3 regions of the Streptomyces sp. NPDC046881 genome follow, and region 2 is predicted to be linked to each of the others. Evidence: riboswitches for the same ligand, from Rfam matches in the RefSeq annotation. Region 2 holds a riboswitch; each other region holds the start of a gene.
The links. Region 2 has a riboswitch for thiamine pyrophosphate ahead of thiC (phosphomethylpyrimidine synthase ThiC). Riboswitches for the same ligand answer to the same signal wherever they lie in the genome.

Region 1 (4,689 bases), on a different contig from region 2:
ACCGCGTCATGGTCCCGGATCCGCGCGCCGGGCGCCGGGTCCGAGCCGATCACCGTGCCGCGCTTCACGGTGTCGCTGTACGCCCGCTTCACCTGGCCCACGTCGAGACCGGCCGCGCTCAGCCGGGACCGCGCCTGCGCCTCGGTCTTCGCCAGCAGCGGCGGCACCTTCGTGAACTGGCCGGAGTTGATGTACCAGACCCCGGCGCCCACGCCGAACACCACCAGGACGGCCGCGATCACCGCGAGCACCGCGCGCGGGGGCCGCCCCGGGCGCCGGCGGGGCGGCACGGGCGGGCTCTGGAAGCGGGCGGTGCGGTCGACCCCGTCCCCGGCGGCGTCCGCGTCCTCGTCGACGGGCAGCGGCCGGGGCACCGTCAGCGCGCGCGGGATCACGCTCGTGCGGTCCTCGGCGTTGTCGTGCTCCGCGGTCAGCGCCTGCGGCGGCACCGCGTCCAGCTGCTCGTCGGTCAGCGTCAGACGGGCCTCGCGGACCTGGGCGAGCAGCGCGACGGCGTCGTGCGGCCGGATGTCCGGGGTGCGCGCGGTGGCCGACGCCACCAGCTCGTCCAGCACGAACGGCAGGCCCGGCACCAGCGCCGAGGGCGGGGGCACGTCCTCGTGGAGGTGCTTGTAGAGCACCTGGGCCGGGGAGTCCCCGGAGTGCGGCTTCCCGCCCGTCAGCATCTCGTACAGGACCACACCGCACGCGTACACGTCGACGCGCGCATCGGTGGTGCCCCGCTCGATCTGCTCCGGCGCCAGATAGGAGACGGTCCCGAGCACGGCACCGGTCGTGCTGGTCACCGTGTCCACGGAGCGCACCAGCCCGAAGTCGGCGACCTTGACCCGGCCGTCGTCGCCTATCAGCACGTTCTCCGGCTTCATGTCCCGGTGCACGAACCCGGCCCGGTGCGCGGCACCGAGCGCGGCGAGCACCGGCTCCAGGATGTCCAGCGCGGCTCGCGGCTGCACCGCGCCCCGCTCGCGCAGCACGTCCCGCAGGGTGCAGCCGGCGATGTACTCCATCGCCAGGTAGACGTACGACCCGTCGGTCCCCTGGTCGAAGACCTGCACCACGTTGGGGTGGTCGAGCCGGGCGACCGACTTCGCCTCCCGGATGAACCGCTCGACGAAGGTCCCGTCGGCCGCGAGCGTCGGGTGCATCACCTTCAACGCGAGCACGCGGTCCAGACGGGTGTCCAGGGCCCGGTACACCGTGGCCATCCCGCCGGCCGCGACGCGCGCGTCGACGCGGTACCGGCCGTCGAGCACCTGCCCGAGGAGGGGGTCCTGAAGGGTCGTATCCACGCAGGGGAGTCTACGAGGGGGCACCGGCGGTTCCCGCGCCGAGACCGCTTTCCCCCCGGCACTGCAGCCGACCTGTGACGCACCCACGACCTTGCGGCCGCCGACGGCGAGCGGGAACGGGCGGTGCGCGGGCGGGAGACCGCACGCAGCCGCGGCACCGGTCAGAACGCGGGACGCTCGGGATCCAGCACGGCCAAACCCTCCGCAGGGGACGACGCCTCGGCGAGATAGCGGCGCGGGATCCGCCCGGCCGTCCGGGCCAGCCGCCCCGCCTCCACCGCGAGCCTCATCGCGGAGGCCATCCGCTCCGGCTCCTGAGCCCGCGTCACCGCGGAGGCCAGCATCACCCCCGCGCACCCCAGCTCCATCGCCAACGCCACGTCGGACGCCGTACCGGCCCCCGCGTCCAGGATCACCGGCACGCGCGCGTGCTCCACGATCAGCTGGAAGTTGTGCGGATTGCGGATGCCCAGCCCGGACCCGATCGGCGACCCCAGCGGCATGACCGCGGCGCACCCCACGTCCTCCAGCTTCCGCGCGAGCACGGGGTCGTCGTTGGTGTACGGCAGCACCGTGAACCCGTCGTCGACCAGCGTCTCCGCCGCCTCCAGCAGCTCCACCGGATCCGGCAGCAGCGTCCGCTCGTCGGCGATGACCTCCAGCTTCACCAGGTCGGTGCCGAGCGCCTCCCGGGCCAGCCGGGCGGTCAGCACGGCCTCACCGGCGGTGAAACAGCCCGCCGTGTTCGGCAGCACCCGGATGCCGAGCTTCTCCAGCACCGACAGCACCGAGCCGTGCACGGAGGGGTCCACCCGGCGCATCGCGACCGTGGTCAGCTCCGTGCCGGAGGCGATCAGCGCCCGCTCCAGCACGTCGAGGCTGGGCGCCCCGCCCGTGCCCATGATCAGCCGGGAGGTCAGGGTCAGGTCACCGAGGACCAGGGAATCGTCGGCCACGGCTCAGCCCCCCTGCACGGCGGTGAGGACCTCGACCCGGTCGCCGTCGGCTAGGGCGGTCGTCGCCCACTGCGCGCGCGGGACGACGGTCTCGTTGACGGCGGCGGCCACCCCGCGCGGCGCCGCGGTGAGGGTCCGGACGAGGGTGTCGAGGACGGTGCCCGGGGCGATCTCCCGGCGCTGTCCGTTGACGGAAATCAGGACCGGGCTGTTCATGCGGGCTGCTCCAGCTTCTCCGTGAGTGCGGCGCCGAAGCGCTGCGGGGCGAACGGACGGGCTTCCTCCGGCAGTTCACCGGAGACCAGGGTGTGCGCCAGCACGTCCCCGGTGACCGGCGTGAGCAGCACCCCGTTGCGGTGGTGCCCGGTGGCCAGCAGCAGCCCGGCCAGGCCGGACGGGCCGAGCAGCGGCGCGTTGTCGGGGGAGCCGGGGCGCAGTCCGGCCCGGGTCTCGGTGAGCGGCAGCTCGGTGATGCCGGGCACCAGCTCATGGGCGTCGCGCAGCAGCTCGTACACGCCCCCGGCGGTGACCGTCGTGTCCCAGCCCAGCTCCTCGCTGGTGGCGCCGACGACCAGTTCGCCGTTCTCCCGCGGCACCAGGTAGACGTGGCTGCCGCGCACCACGGCCCGGACGGTCCGGCTCAGGAACGGCGCGTACCGGCGTGGCACGGTCAGCCGCAGCACCTGCCCCTTGACCGGCCGCACCGGCGGCAGCAGCTCGTCCGGCACGCCCGCGAGCCGCCCGCTCAGGCTGCCCGCCGCGAGCACCACCTGGTCCGCGCGCAGCGCGGTGCCGTCCGCCGTGGTGACCCCGGCGGCCCGGTCCCGCACCACGTCCAGCCGCTCCGCCCACGCGCGGTGGAACACCACACCGGCCCGCTCGCACGCGGCCACCAAAGCCGCCGCCAGCCGGCGCGGGTCGATCTGGTGGTCGGCGTCCACCCGCAGCCCGCCGCGCACCCCCGGCGCCAGCATCGGCTCCAGACGCCGGCAGTCCCGCCCGGACAGCCACTCGGAGGCGAGCCCCGAGCGCTGCTGGAGTTCGTGCAGTTCCCGCAGGTGGGCGCGGTCGTCGGCGTCCAGCGCGACGGCGAGGGTGCCGCAGCGGCGGTAGCCGAGGTCGTGGCCCGTTGCTTCGGCCAGCTCGGCCGCGAAGCCGGGGTAGCGGCGGGCCGATTCCAGGTTCAGGGCGAGCAGGGTCTCCTCGCCGTAGTGCAGTTCGGTGACCGCGGCCAGCATCCCGGCCGCGACCTGGGCGGCCCCGCCGCCGGGCTCGGGGTCCACCACGGCCGTGGCGAGCCCGCGCTGCGCCGCGCGCCAGGCCGTGACCAGGCCGATGATTCCGCCCCCGATGACGAGGACGTCGGACGTACGTGACGACATGGGCGTCCAGCCCCTCCCTTCGCCGGCATGACCCGGATCAGGTTCGTACGGTCGGAGGCCGCCAGCCTCCCTCTCAGCCCGGTGCGTCCGGGCTCCCGCGAGTGCTTGTACGGTGGCCACCCTAGCCCGCAGCCCTCCTCACCCGTAAGGGAGCCCCGTTCCGTGGCCCGGTCGCTCGACGGACTGATCCTCGCCCCCGTGGCGGACCAAGCCCCAGGTCAGGTGGGCACCCGCACCCGTTTCACGTACCACGAGCAGGACGGCGGGATCTGGGCCGAGTACGCCGGCGGCGACGTGGTGCGCGGCCATCTGGTGGGCACCCGGGAGGGGGACCGGCTGGACTTCCGGTACGTGCAGCTGAAGACCGACGGGACGACCGCCTCCGGGCACTGCGTCTCGACGGTGGTCGAGCTGCCGGACGGGCGGGTGCGGCTGGAGGAGAGCTGGGAGTGGGAGTCCCAGCCGGGCTCCGGCACGAGCGTTGTGGAACAGGTCACCGGTCGGGCCCCCTGACTGACAGATCGTCAATTGTCTATGGTGATCGGGTGAGCGAGCAGACAGCGGAAGAGGGCACGGCGGCGGGACGGCGCGTGGTCGTCGTCGGCGCGGGCATGGCCGGGGTGCAGACCGCGGTCGCCCTGCGCGAGCAGGGCTTCCGGGGCGTCGTGACCGTCATCGGCGCCGAGCCGCACCAGCCGTACGACCGGCCGCCGCTGTCGAAGGCGGTCCTGCTGGGCAAGGCCGAGGACTCCGCCTTCGAGGTGGACTTCGACTCCCTCGGGGTCGAGCTGCGGCTCGGCTGCGAGGTGCTGGGCCTGCGCCCCGCCGAGCACGAGCTGGACACCGAGGCGGGCCCGGTGCCGTACGACGTCCTGGTCCTCGCCACCGGCGCCGAACCGATCCGGCTGCCCGGCGCCGAGGGCGTGCCCGGCGTGCACCTGCTGCGCACCCTGGACGACGCCGAACGGCTCCGGCCCGTGCTCGCCCGCCAGCACGACATCGTGGTCGTGGGCGCCGGCTGGATCGGCGCCGAGTTCGCCA
Region 2 (4,689 bases):
CCGGACCTGAGCGATGGCTTTCTGCTCCTCGTTCTGGATACCGACCGCCCGCATGTCCACCTGACCGGCTTGCAGTCCCTTCTTGGGTTTCCTGCTCCGGCCGAAGAGACTCAGCTCACCCACCCTGACGTGGAGCCGTAGCCATTCCGGGAGTTCCCCCAGGCGTAGATCAGGCAGTCGGGCCGCGTGCGAAGCGAACGTCCAGGCCTGCATCTCGCCGTCGTCGTCCAACTGTGCGGCGACCGCGGCCATGCGCTCCACCACGTCGGCCACCACGCCCTTCGAGTACAGGAAGGACATGGAGCCGGAAGCGTCGAGTACCAGGATGACGCGCGCCGTCACACCGGCGGCACCGTGCTTTCTGAGGCTGACCGCCACCTGCTCCTTGCGCAGGGACAGCCTCTTACGCATGTCCACGGGCAGTAGTTCCTCGCCCTTACCGGAGTGCGCGTCGAGTGTCGGCGCGGACTGGGCAGGCGGTGCCGGCGCGGGAGCCGGCGACAGACCGGGGGCGGCTGTGGCCGAGGCATCGTCGTCAACGGTGATCCCGAAGTCGGTGGCCAAGCCGGCAAGCCCGGCAGCATATCCCTGTCCGACCGCACGGAACTTCCACTGACCGCCTCGCACATAGAGCTCGCCACCGATGAGCGCCGTCTCCGTCGTGGCCTCCATGTCGAACCGGGCCAGTTCTCCCTGCGTGCCTGCGTCGAACAGCCTCAGGGTCAGTCCCGACATCTGCCCGAACGTCCCGCCGTCAGTGGACGCACACAGCACAATCCTTTCGACTTCCGGTTCCAGCGCGCGCAGATCCACCTCAAGCGTGTCCGTCGTGACGCCGGCACCCTTCTGCTTTCCGAGGTGCCTCACGGAGCCGGATGCATGCTGCGGTTGGTTGTAGAAGACGAAGTCACCGTCGCTGCGAACCCGTCCGTCACCACTGAGCAGCAGCGCCGAGGCATCGGCGTCCGGCGCTCCGGGTGTTTCGGACCAAGCAAGCTCAGCGCGCACCGCCCGGGAACCGATCGGAAGGTTGGCGCCCTTGCTCATTGATCTCGCTGTCATGCAGCAAGTCTGGGGCCGGCACGGGACGGACACCACCTCCTCGTCCCGGGGAGCGATGGTCCGGGGACCGGACCATCGCTCCCTGCTCCGTCAGTCGGCCAACGGCAGGTACACCCGGTTCCCGCCGGCCGCGAACTCCTTCGACTTCTGGAGCATCCCCTCGGCGATCTCCTCGGGTGAAGCCCCTTCAGCCGCCGCACCACCGAACCGCTCCGTGATGCTTTGGCTGATCTTCATGCTGCAGAACTTCGGGCCGCACATGGAGCAGAAGTGGGCCGTCTTTGCGGGCTCGGCGGGCAGGGTCTCGTCGTGGAACTCCCGTGCCGTGTCCGGGTCCAGAGCGAGGTTGAACTGGTCCTCCCACCGGAACTCGAAGCGGGCGTCGGACAGTGCGTCGTCCCACTCCTGCGCACCGGGGTGCCCCTTGGCGAGATCGGCGGCGTGTGCGGCGATCTTGTAGGTGATGACACCGGTCTTGACGTCGTCCCGGTTGGGCAGGCCCAGGTGCTCCTTGGGCGTGACGTAGCAGAGCATCGCCGTGCCCCACCAGGCGATCATCGCGGCACCGATGCCGGAGGTGATGTGGTCGTACGCCGGCGCGACGTCCGTGGTCAGCGGGCCGAGCGTATAGAACGGAGCTTCATCGCAGATCTCCTGCTGAAGGTCGATGTTCTCCTTGATCTTGTGCATCGGGACGTGTCCCGGGCCCTCGATCATGGTCTGTACGTCGAAACGCTTGGCGATCCGGTTGAGTTCCCCGAGCGTCCGCAACTCCGCGAACTGGGCCTCGTCGTTGGCGTCCGCGATCGACCCCGGCCGCAGGCCGTCGCCCAGCGAGTACGTGACGTCGTAGGCGGCGAGGATCTCGCACAGCTCCTCGAAGTTCTCGTACAGGAACGATTCCTTGTGGTGGGCCAGGCACCACGCGGCCATGATGGAGCCGCCCCGCGAGACGATGCCGGTCTTGCGGTTGGCGGTGAGCGGGACGTACGCCAGCCGGACGCCCGCGTGGACGGTCATGTAGTCCACGCCCTGCTCGGCCTGCTCGATGACGGTGTCCTTGTAGATCTCCCAGGTCAGCTCCTCGGCCCTGCCGTCGACCTTCTCCAAGGCCTGGTAGAGCGGCACCGTGCCGATGGGGACGGGGGAGTTGCGCAGGACCCACTCGCGGGTGGTGTGGATGTTGCGCCCGGTGGACAGGTCCATGACCGTGTCGGCGCCCCAGCGGGTCGCCCAGGTCATCTTCTCGACCTCCTCCTCGATGGAGGACGTCACCGCGGAGTTGCCGATGTTGGCGTTCACCTTCACCAGGAACCGCTTGCCGATGATCATCGGCTCGATCTCCGGGTGGTTGACGTTGGCCGGCAGCACGGCCCGGCCCGCCGCGATCTCCTCGCGGACCACTTCGGGCGAGACGTTCTCCCGGATGGCCACGTACTCCATCTCGGGCGTGATCTCGCCCCGGCGCGCGTACGCCAGCTGGGTCACCGCCTGGCCGTCGCGGCCCCGGCGCGGCTGGCGCGGACGTCCCGGGAAGACCGCGTCCAGATTGCGCAGCCCGCCACGCGGCGAGGTGTGCTTGATCCCGTCGTCCTCGGGACGGACCGGACGGCCCGCGTACTCCTCGGTGTCGCCGCGGGCGATGATCCAGTTGTCCCGCAGGGGCGGCAGGCCCCGGCGGACGTCCGTGTCGACGAGCGGATCGGTGTACGGGCCGGATGTGTCGTACAGCGTGACCGACTGCCCGTTGGTGAGGTGCACCTGACGGACCGGCACGCGCAGGTCGGGGCGCGAGCCCTCGACGTACGCCTTGTGCCAGCCGATGGACTTCCCGGCCTCCTGCGACTTCTCGTCCTGAACGGAGGCAGGCGTGCGTGCGTCCTTGTTGGTCATGAGACCTACTCCCTACGCCGGCATTACCCGGTAACAGGTTCGGCGGTCGACGCAGCGGTGTCCGTCTGCCGACGCTTCCTGTGGAACATCGGTTGTTCCACGTGAAACATCGCGTGTACGGAGGTCAGCGCCCTCTCAGCCCGGTGCTCCGAGCTCCCGCGTGTGCAAAGGTGCCTCCACGCTAGCGCCATGTGTGGCGCGGTGAACAGTGGGCCCCTACCGTTCTTGCGATGATCGGGTGGTGACCAGGATGGAGCAGTACCCCTATCAGCCGCCCGAGCCGCACCGCCGAGACGGCTCGGACAAGGGCGACGCACACGGCCATGGAGCCCATGAAGGCAGCCGTGATACCGCGCCTGGGCACGGTCATGCGCACGGCCACAGTCACAGTCACGGGCCCGCCGCCCCCGTGTCCCAACACCTGCGCAAGGTCATCGCGGCGATCCTGGTGCCCTTCACGGCGGCCGTCCTGGTCGGTCTCGTGGTGCTCTGGCCCGGATCGGCCCCGTCCCACAAGCGCTCGGGTGTCGGTTTCGACCGGCAGACCCAGCAGGCCACGGTGACCCGGGTCGTGGAGGTCAGCTGCAAGTCGGTGAACGCCGCCGGTGGCGCCCCGACCGGCGACACGTCCACCGCCGGGGGCGCGTCCGCACAGCAACAGGCCGGCGGTACCTGCAAGAAGGCGACCGTCCGCGTCGACACCGGCAAGGACAAGGGACGTACGTTCACCGAGATCGTGCAGCCGGACCAGACACGGCAGCTGCACCAGGGCGAGAAGGTCGTGGTCGCCTACGAGCCCTCGGCCCCCAGGGAGCTGCAGTACGCGGTGACCGATGTGGACCGGAAGTTCCCCATGGCGCTGCTCGCGGGCATCTTCGCGGTGGCCGTCGTCGTGGTGGGCCGGCTGCGCGGTGTCATGGCACTGGTCGCCCTGGCCGTGAGCTTCCTGGTGCTGACGCTGTTCATCCTGCCGGCGATCCTGGAGGGGGCGAACCCACTGGTGGTGGCCGTGGTGGGGTCCAGCGCCATCATGCTGATCGCCCTGTACATGTGCCACGGCCTGTCGGCGCGTACGTCCGTGGCCGTGCTCGGCACGCTGATCTCGCTCTTGCTGATCGGCGTGCTCGGCTCGCTCTTGATCGGCTGGGCGGCGCTGACCGGCAACACGGACGACAACACCGGCCTGATCCACGGTCTGTATCCGTCGATCGACATGAGCGGTCTGCTGCTGGCCGGTGTCATCATCGGTTCGCTCGGCGTGCTGGACGACGTGACGGTGACCCAGACGTCGGCCGTCTGGGAGCTGCACGAGGCGAACCCGTCGATGGGCTGGCGCGGCCTGTACCGGGCGGGTATCCGGATCGGCCGCGACCACATCGCGTCCGTGGTCAACACCCTCGTCCTCGCCTACGCCGGTGCCGCCCTGCCCCTGCTGCTGCTGTTCTCGATCGCGCAGAGCAGCGTCGGGACCGTGGCCAACAGCGAGCTGGTGGCGGAGGAGATCGTGCGCACGCTGGTGGGCTCGATCGGTCTGGTCGCCTCGGTCCCGGTCACCACCGCGCTGGCCGCCCTCGTCGTGTCGGCCGACCGGCCCGGACCGGCCTCGGCGGCACCCGCCGGGGCGCAGCCCGCGCCGGCACGGGGCGGCCGGGGCCGGCGCCGGAAGCGGTGAGCACGGAGGGCCGGGGAGGGTGCGTACGGTGGGGAGGCCCGCGGTGTCACCGGAAGGAGCCC
Region 3 (4,689 bases), on a different contig from region 2:
ATCACGGCCATGCCGCAGGGATGGGCCTCCCGGCTTTTGGGAACCTTCGTGAGCGGCGCGGTCCTCTGGCAGCCCACGACCACCAGCTCAGGGTCCGCCTCGACGAGTAGCGGGCGGCCCACGAGTGATCACCCCTGGGCCGTCCCTGGGCCGTCCGAGATCGCTCAACAGCGACCGGCGACGACCACTACCGACAGTCGTAGCGATCGACAGCCGCAGGTCACCCAAGTGGATCTGCGACACTGGTACAGCCATGCCTAAGCCCGGAGAACTCACATTCGTCGCGCCGCGCGGAGCCAAGAAGCCGCCGCGGCATCTCGCCGACCTCACGCCCGCTGAGCGCAAGGACGCGGTGGCCGGGATCGGTGAGAAGCCGTTCCGTGCCAAGCAGCTCTCGCAGCACTACTTCGCGCGGTACGCGCACGACCCGGAGCAGTGGACCGACATCCCCGCGGGGTCGCGTGCCAAGCTCCAGGAAGCGCTGTTCCCGGAGCTGATGACGGTCGTCCGGCACCTGTCCACCGACGAGGGGACCACGCGCAAGACGCTGTGGCGGCTGTTCGACGGGACGCTGGTCGAGTCTGTGCTGATGCGGTACCCGGACCGGGTCACCATGTGCATCAGCTCGCAGGCGGGCTGCGGGATGAACTGCCCGTTCTGCGCGACCGGCCAGGCGGGTCTGGACCGGAACCTGTCCACCGCCGAGATCGTGCACCAGATCGTCGACGGGATGCGGGCGCTGCGGGACGGCGAGGTGCCCGGCGGGCCCGCGCGGCTGTCCAACATCGTCTTCATGGGCATGGGGGAGCCGCTCGCCAACTACAAGCGAGTGGTGGGTGCCATCCGCGCGCTCACCGATCCCGCCCCGGACGGGCTCGGGCTGTCGCAGCGCGGGATCACCGTGTCCACGGTCGGGCTGGTGCCGGCCATCCACCGGTTCGCCGACGAGGGCTTCAAGTGCCGGCTGGCGATCTCCCTGCACGCGCCCGACGACGAGCTGCGCGACACCCTCGTCCCCGTGAACACGCGGTGGAAGGTGCGCGAGGTGCTGGACGCCGGGTTCGAGTACGTCGAGAAGTCGGGCCGCCGGCTGTCCATCGAGTACGCGCTCATCCGGGACATCAACGACCAGGCCTGGCGCGGTGACCGGCTCGGACGGCTGCTCAGGGGCAAGCCCGTGCACGTCAACCTCATCCCGCTGAACCCGACCCCGGGGTCGAAGTGGACCGCGTCCCGGCCCGAGGACGAGAAGGCGTTCGTCGAGGCCATCGCCGCCCACGGGGTGCCCGTGACCATCCGGGACACCCGCGGTCAGGAGATCGACGGGGCCTGCGGACAGCTCGCGGCCACCGAACGGTAATCTGACCCGGTCGGCACAACTTCATATCGGCCAACATCTGCATATTCCGACAGGGGAGCGCCACAGCGCTGAGAGTGCGGCAACCGGCCGCAGACCCTCTGAACCTCGCCCAGGTCATTCTGGGTAGGAAGTTCGGTCATCACTCAAGCTGTTGCGCCCTGCCCGGGCCTCCCTCGAAGGAGCCCGGGCAGGGCCGCGTCTCTTCCTGGCCAACCCCAGGAGGACATCCAGTGCACAACAAGACCCTCGTGGCCGTCGCGGTCGGGCTCGGCCTGACCACACTGTCCGCATGCGGCTCGACGGACACCGGCAGCCACACGGACTCCAAGACCGTCACCCTGGTCAGCCACAACTCGTGGGCCGTCTCCAAGAAGGTCCTCAAGGACTTCGAGAAGCGGTCCGGGTACAAGGTCCGGGTCCTCAAGGACGGCGACGCCGGGCAGGCCGTCAACAAGGCGATCCTGACCAAGGACAACCCGCAGGGCGACGTCTTCTTCGGCGTCGACAACACCCTGCTCTCCCGCGCCCTCGACAACGGCCTCTTCCAGCCGTACACCGCCAAGGGCCTGGACAAGGTCGGCGCCGCCTACCAGCTCGACAAGGACAAGCACCGGGTCACGCCGATCGACCACGGCGACATCTGCGTCAACTACGACAAGGCGTACTTCAGCGAGCACAGGCTGACCCCGCCGCGGTCCTTCGCCGACCTGGCCAAGCCGCAGTACAAGAACCTCCTCGTCACGGAGAACGCCGCCACCTCCTCGCCCGGCCTCGGCTTCCTGCTCGGCAGCGCCGCGCAGTTCGGCGACGACGGATGGCAGGACTACTGGAAGAAGCTCAAGGCGAACGGCGTCAAGGTCGTCGACGGCTGGGACCAGGCCTACTACCAGGAGTTCTCGGGATCGTCGGAGGGGAAGAAGGCCGGCGGCGACCGGCCGCTCGTCGTGTCGTACGCCTCCTCGCCGCCCGCCGAGGTGATCTACGCCAAGAAGCGGCCCAGCACCGCCCCGACCGGCGTCGCGACCGGCACCTGCTTCCGGCAGATCGAGTTCGCCGGGCTGCTGGGCAACGCGAAGAACCCCAAGGGTGCCAAGGCCTTCATCGACTTCCTGGTCTCCAAGGAGTTCCAGGAGGACATGCCGCTGAAGATGTTCGTGTACCCGGTGCGGCAGGGTGCCGAGGTCCCGGCCGACTTCACCCGGTACGGGCCGGCCGCCGAGGACCCCGCGACCATGGCCCCCGGCAGGATCGCCGCCAACCGTGATCAGTGGGTCAAGTCGTGGACCTCGCTCGTACTGAAGTAGCGACCCGCAAGCGTCGCAGGGGGAACGCGGCGCGGCTCGGCCTCATGGCCGTGCCCGTCGCGTTCTTCGCGCTGTTCTTCGCCTGGCCCGTCGCCGCGATCATCGCGCGCGGGCTGAAGACGGACGGCACCTGGCGGTTCGGGCGGATCGCGGACGTCGTCACGCAGCCGGACATCCGGCACGTGCTGTGGTTCACCACCTGGCAGGCGCTCGCCTCCACCGCGCTCACCCTGCTGCTCGCCCTGCCCGCCGCCTATGTCCTCGCCCGCCTGGACTTCCCGGGCCGGCAGTTGCTGCGGGCCGTCGTCACCGTCCCGTTCGTGCTGCCGACCGTCGTCGCCGGCAGCGCCTTCCTCGCGCTGGTCGGCCGCCACGGTCTGCTCGACCAGCTGTGGGGCGTACGGCTGGACACCACGGTGTGGGCGATCCTGCTGGCCCACGTCTTCTTCAACTACGCGGTCGTCGTCCGCACGGTCGGCGGGCTGTGGGCCCAGCTCGACCCCCGGCAGGAGGAGGCCGCCCGGATGCTGGGCGCCTCGCCGTCGGCGGCCTGGCGGAAGGTCACCCTGCCCGCGCTCGCGCCCGCCGTGGCCGCCGCCGCCCTGATGGTCTTCCTGTTCACCTTCACCTCCTTCGGCGTGGTGCAGATCCTCGGCGGTCCCACCTTCTCCACCGTCGAAGTGGAGATCTACCGGCAGACCTCCGAGGTGTTCGACCTGTCCACGGCCGCCGTCCTCACCCTCGTCCAGTTCGCGGCCGTCGGCGCGATCCTCGTCGTGCACGCCTGGACGGTACGGCGCCGGGAGACGGCCCTGCGGCTGGTGGACCCGAACACGACCGTCCGGCGCCCGCGCGGCGCCGGCCAGTGGGCGCTGCTCGCCGGCGTCCTCGCCACCATCGCCCTGCTGCTGGTCCTGCCGCTCGCCGTCCTCGTCCGCCGCTCCCTCGACGCGCCCGGCCTCGGCTACTACCGGGCGCTGACCGACGCCGACGGCGGTACGTTCCTGGTGGCGCCCGTGCACGCGGTGTGGACCTCGCTGGAGTACGCCGTCGCCGCTACCGCCATCGCCGTGGTGATCGGAGGTCTCGCCGCCGCCGCGCTGGCCCGCCGGGACGCCGGACGGCTGGTGCGGGGCTTCGACGCGCTGCTGATGCTGCCGCTCGGGGTGTCCGCCGTGACCGTCGGCTTCGGCTTCCTGATCGCGCTCGACAAGCCGCCGCTGGACCTGCGCCAGTCCTGGATCCTGGTGCCGCTCGCCCAAGCGCTGGTCGGCGCCCCCTTCGTCGTACGGACCATGCTGCCGGTGCTGCGCGCGGTGGACGTACGGCTCCGGGAGGCGGCGACGGTGCTCGGGGCCTCGCCCTGGCGGGTGTGGCGGGAGGTGGACCTGCCGCTGGTGCGGCGGGCGCTGCTGGTCGCTGCCGGGTTCGCGTTCGCCGTGTCGCTGGGCGAGTTCGGGGCGACCGTGTTCATCGCCCGGCCCGACAACCCCACGCTCCCGGTCGCCGTGGCCCGGCTGCTGAGCCGCCCCGGTGACCTCAACTACGGCCAGGCGATGGCCCTTTCGACGATTCTGATGGTGGTGTGCGCGGCCGCGCTGCTGATCCTGGAGCGGCTGCGCACCGACCGGACGGGGGAGTTCTAGATGCTGCTGAGGCTGGATGGCGCGACCGTGCGCTTCGGCGGGCGGGCCGTGCTCGACGGCGTCGGCCTGGAGGTCGCCGAGCACGAGGTGGTGTGCGTCCTCGGGCCGAGCGGCAGCGGGAAGTCGACCCTGCTGCGGGTGGTGGCGGGGCTGCAACCCCTGCACTCCGGACGGGTGTCGCTGGACGGCCGCGACCAGGCGGGGGTGCCCGCGCACCGGCGCGGGGTCGGGCTGATGTTCCAGGACCACCAGCTCTTCCCGCAGCGGGACGTCGGCGCGAACGTGGCGTTCGGGCTGCGCATGCACGGCGTCGCCAAGGGCGAACGGGACGCCGAGGTCGGCCAGTTGCTGGAGCTGGTCGGGCTGCCGGGGGCCGCCC

Region 1: another riboswitch for thiamine pyrophosphate. It lies ahead of thiO (glycine oxidase ThiO); the one in region 2 lies ahead of thiC (phosphomethylpyrimidine synthase ThiC).
Region 3: another riboswitch for thiamine pyrophosphate. It lies ahead of ABZ923_RS02400 (thiamine ABC transporter substrate-binding protein); the one in region 2 lies ahead of thiC (phosphomethylpyrimidine synthase ThiC).

What each region holds. Positions count from the first base shown of each region.
Region 1 is NZ_JBEYXJ010000049.1:11,953-16,641, reverse strand. It holds gene pknB (Stk1 family PASTA domain-containing Ser/Thr kinase) at 1-1,310, opposite strand, end outside; gene ABZ923_RS22950 (thiazole synthase) at 1,472-2,266, opposite strand; gene thiS (sulfur carrier protein ThiS) at 2,270-2,482, opposite strand; gene thiO (glycine oxidase ThiO) at 2,479-3,648, opposite strand; TPP riboswitch at 3,646-3,757, opposite strand; gene ABZ923_RS22935 (hypothetical protein) at 3,811-4,161, shown strand; gene ABZ923_RS22930 (FAD-dependent oxidoreductase) at 4,194-4,689, shown strand, end outside.
Region 2 is NZ_JBEYXJ010000030.1:54,740-59,428, forward strand. It holds gene ABZ923_RS17175 (VWA domain-containing protein) at 1-1,062, opposite strand, end outside; gene thiC (phosphomethylpyrimidine synthase ThiC) at 1,153-2,955, opposite strand; TPP riboswitch at 2,948-3,125, opposite strand; gene ABZ923_RS17185 (YibE/F family protein) at 3,197-4,627, shown strand.
Region 3 is NZ_JBEYXJ010000002.1:195,421-200,109, forward strand. It holds gene rlmN (23S rRNA (adenine(2503)-C(2))-methyltransferase RlmN) at 254-1,360, shown strand; TPP riboswitch at 1,402-1,508, shown strand; gene ABZ923_RS02400 (thiamine ABC transporter substrate-binding protein) at 1,591-2,664, shown strand; gene ABZ923_RS02405 (iron ABC transporter permease) at 2,709-4,310, shown strand; gene ABZ923_RS02410 (ABC transporter ATP-binding protein) at 4,311-4,689, shown strand, end outside.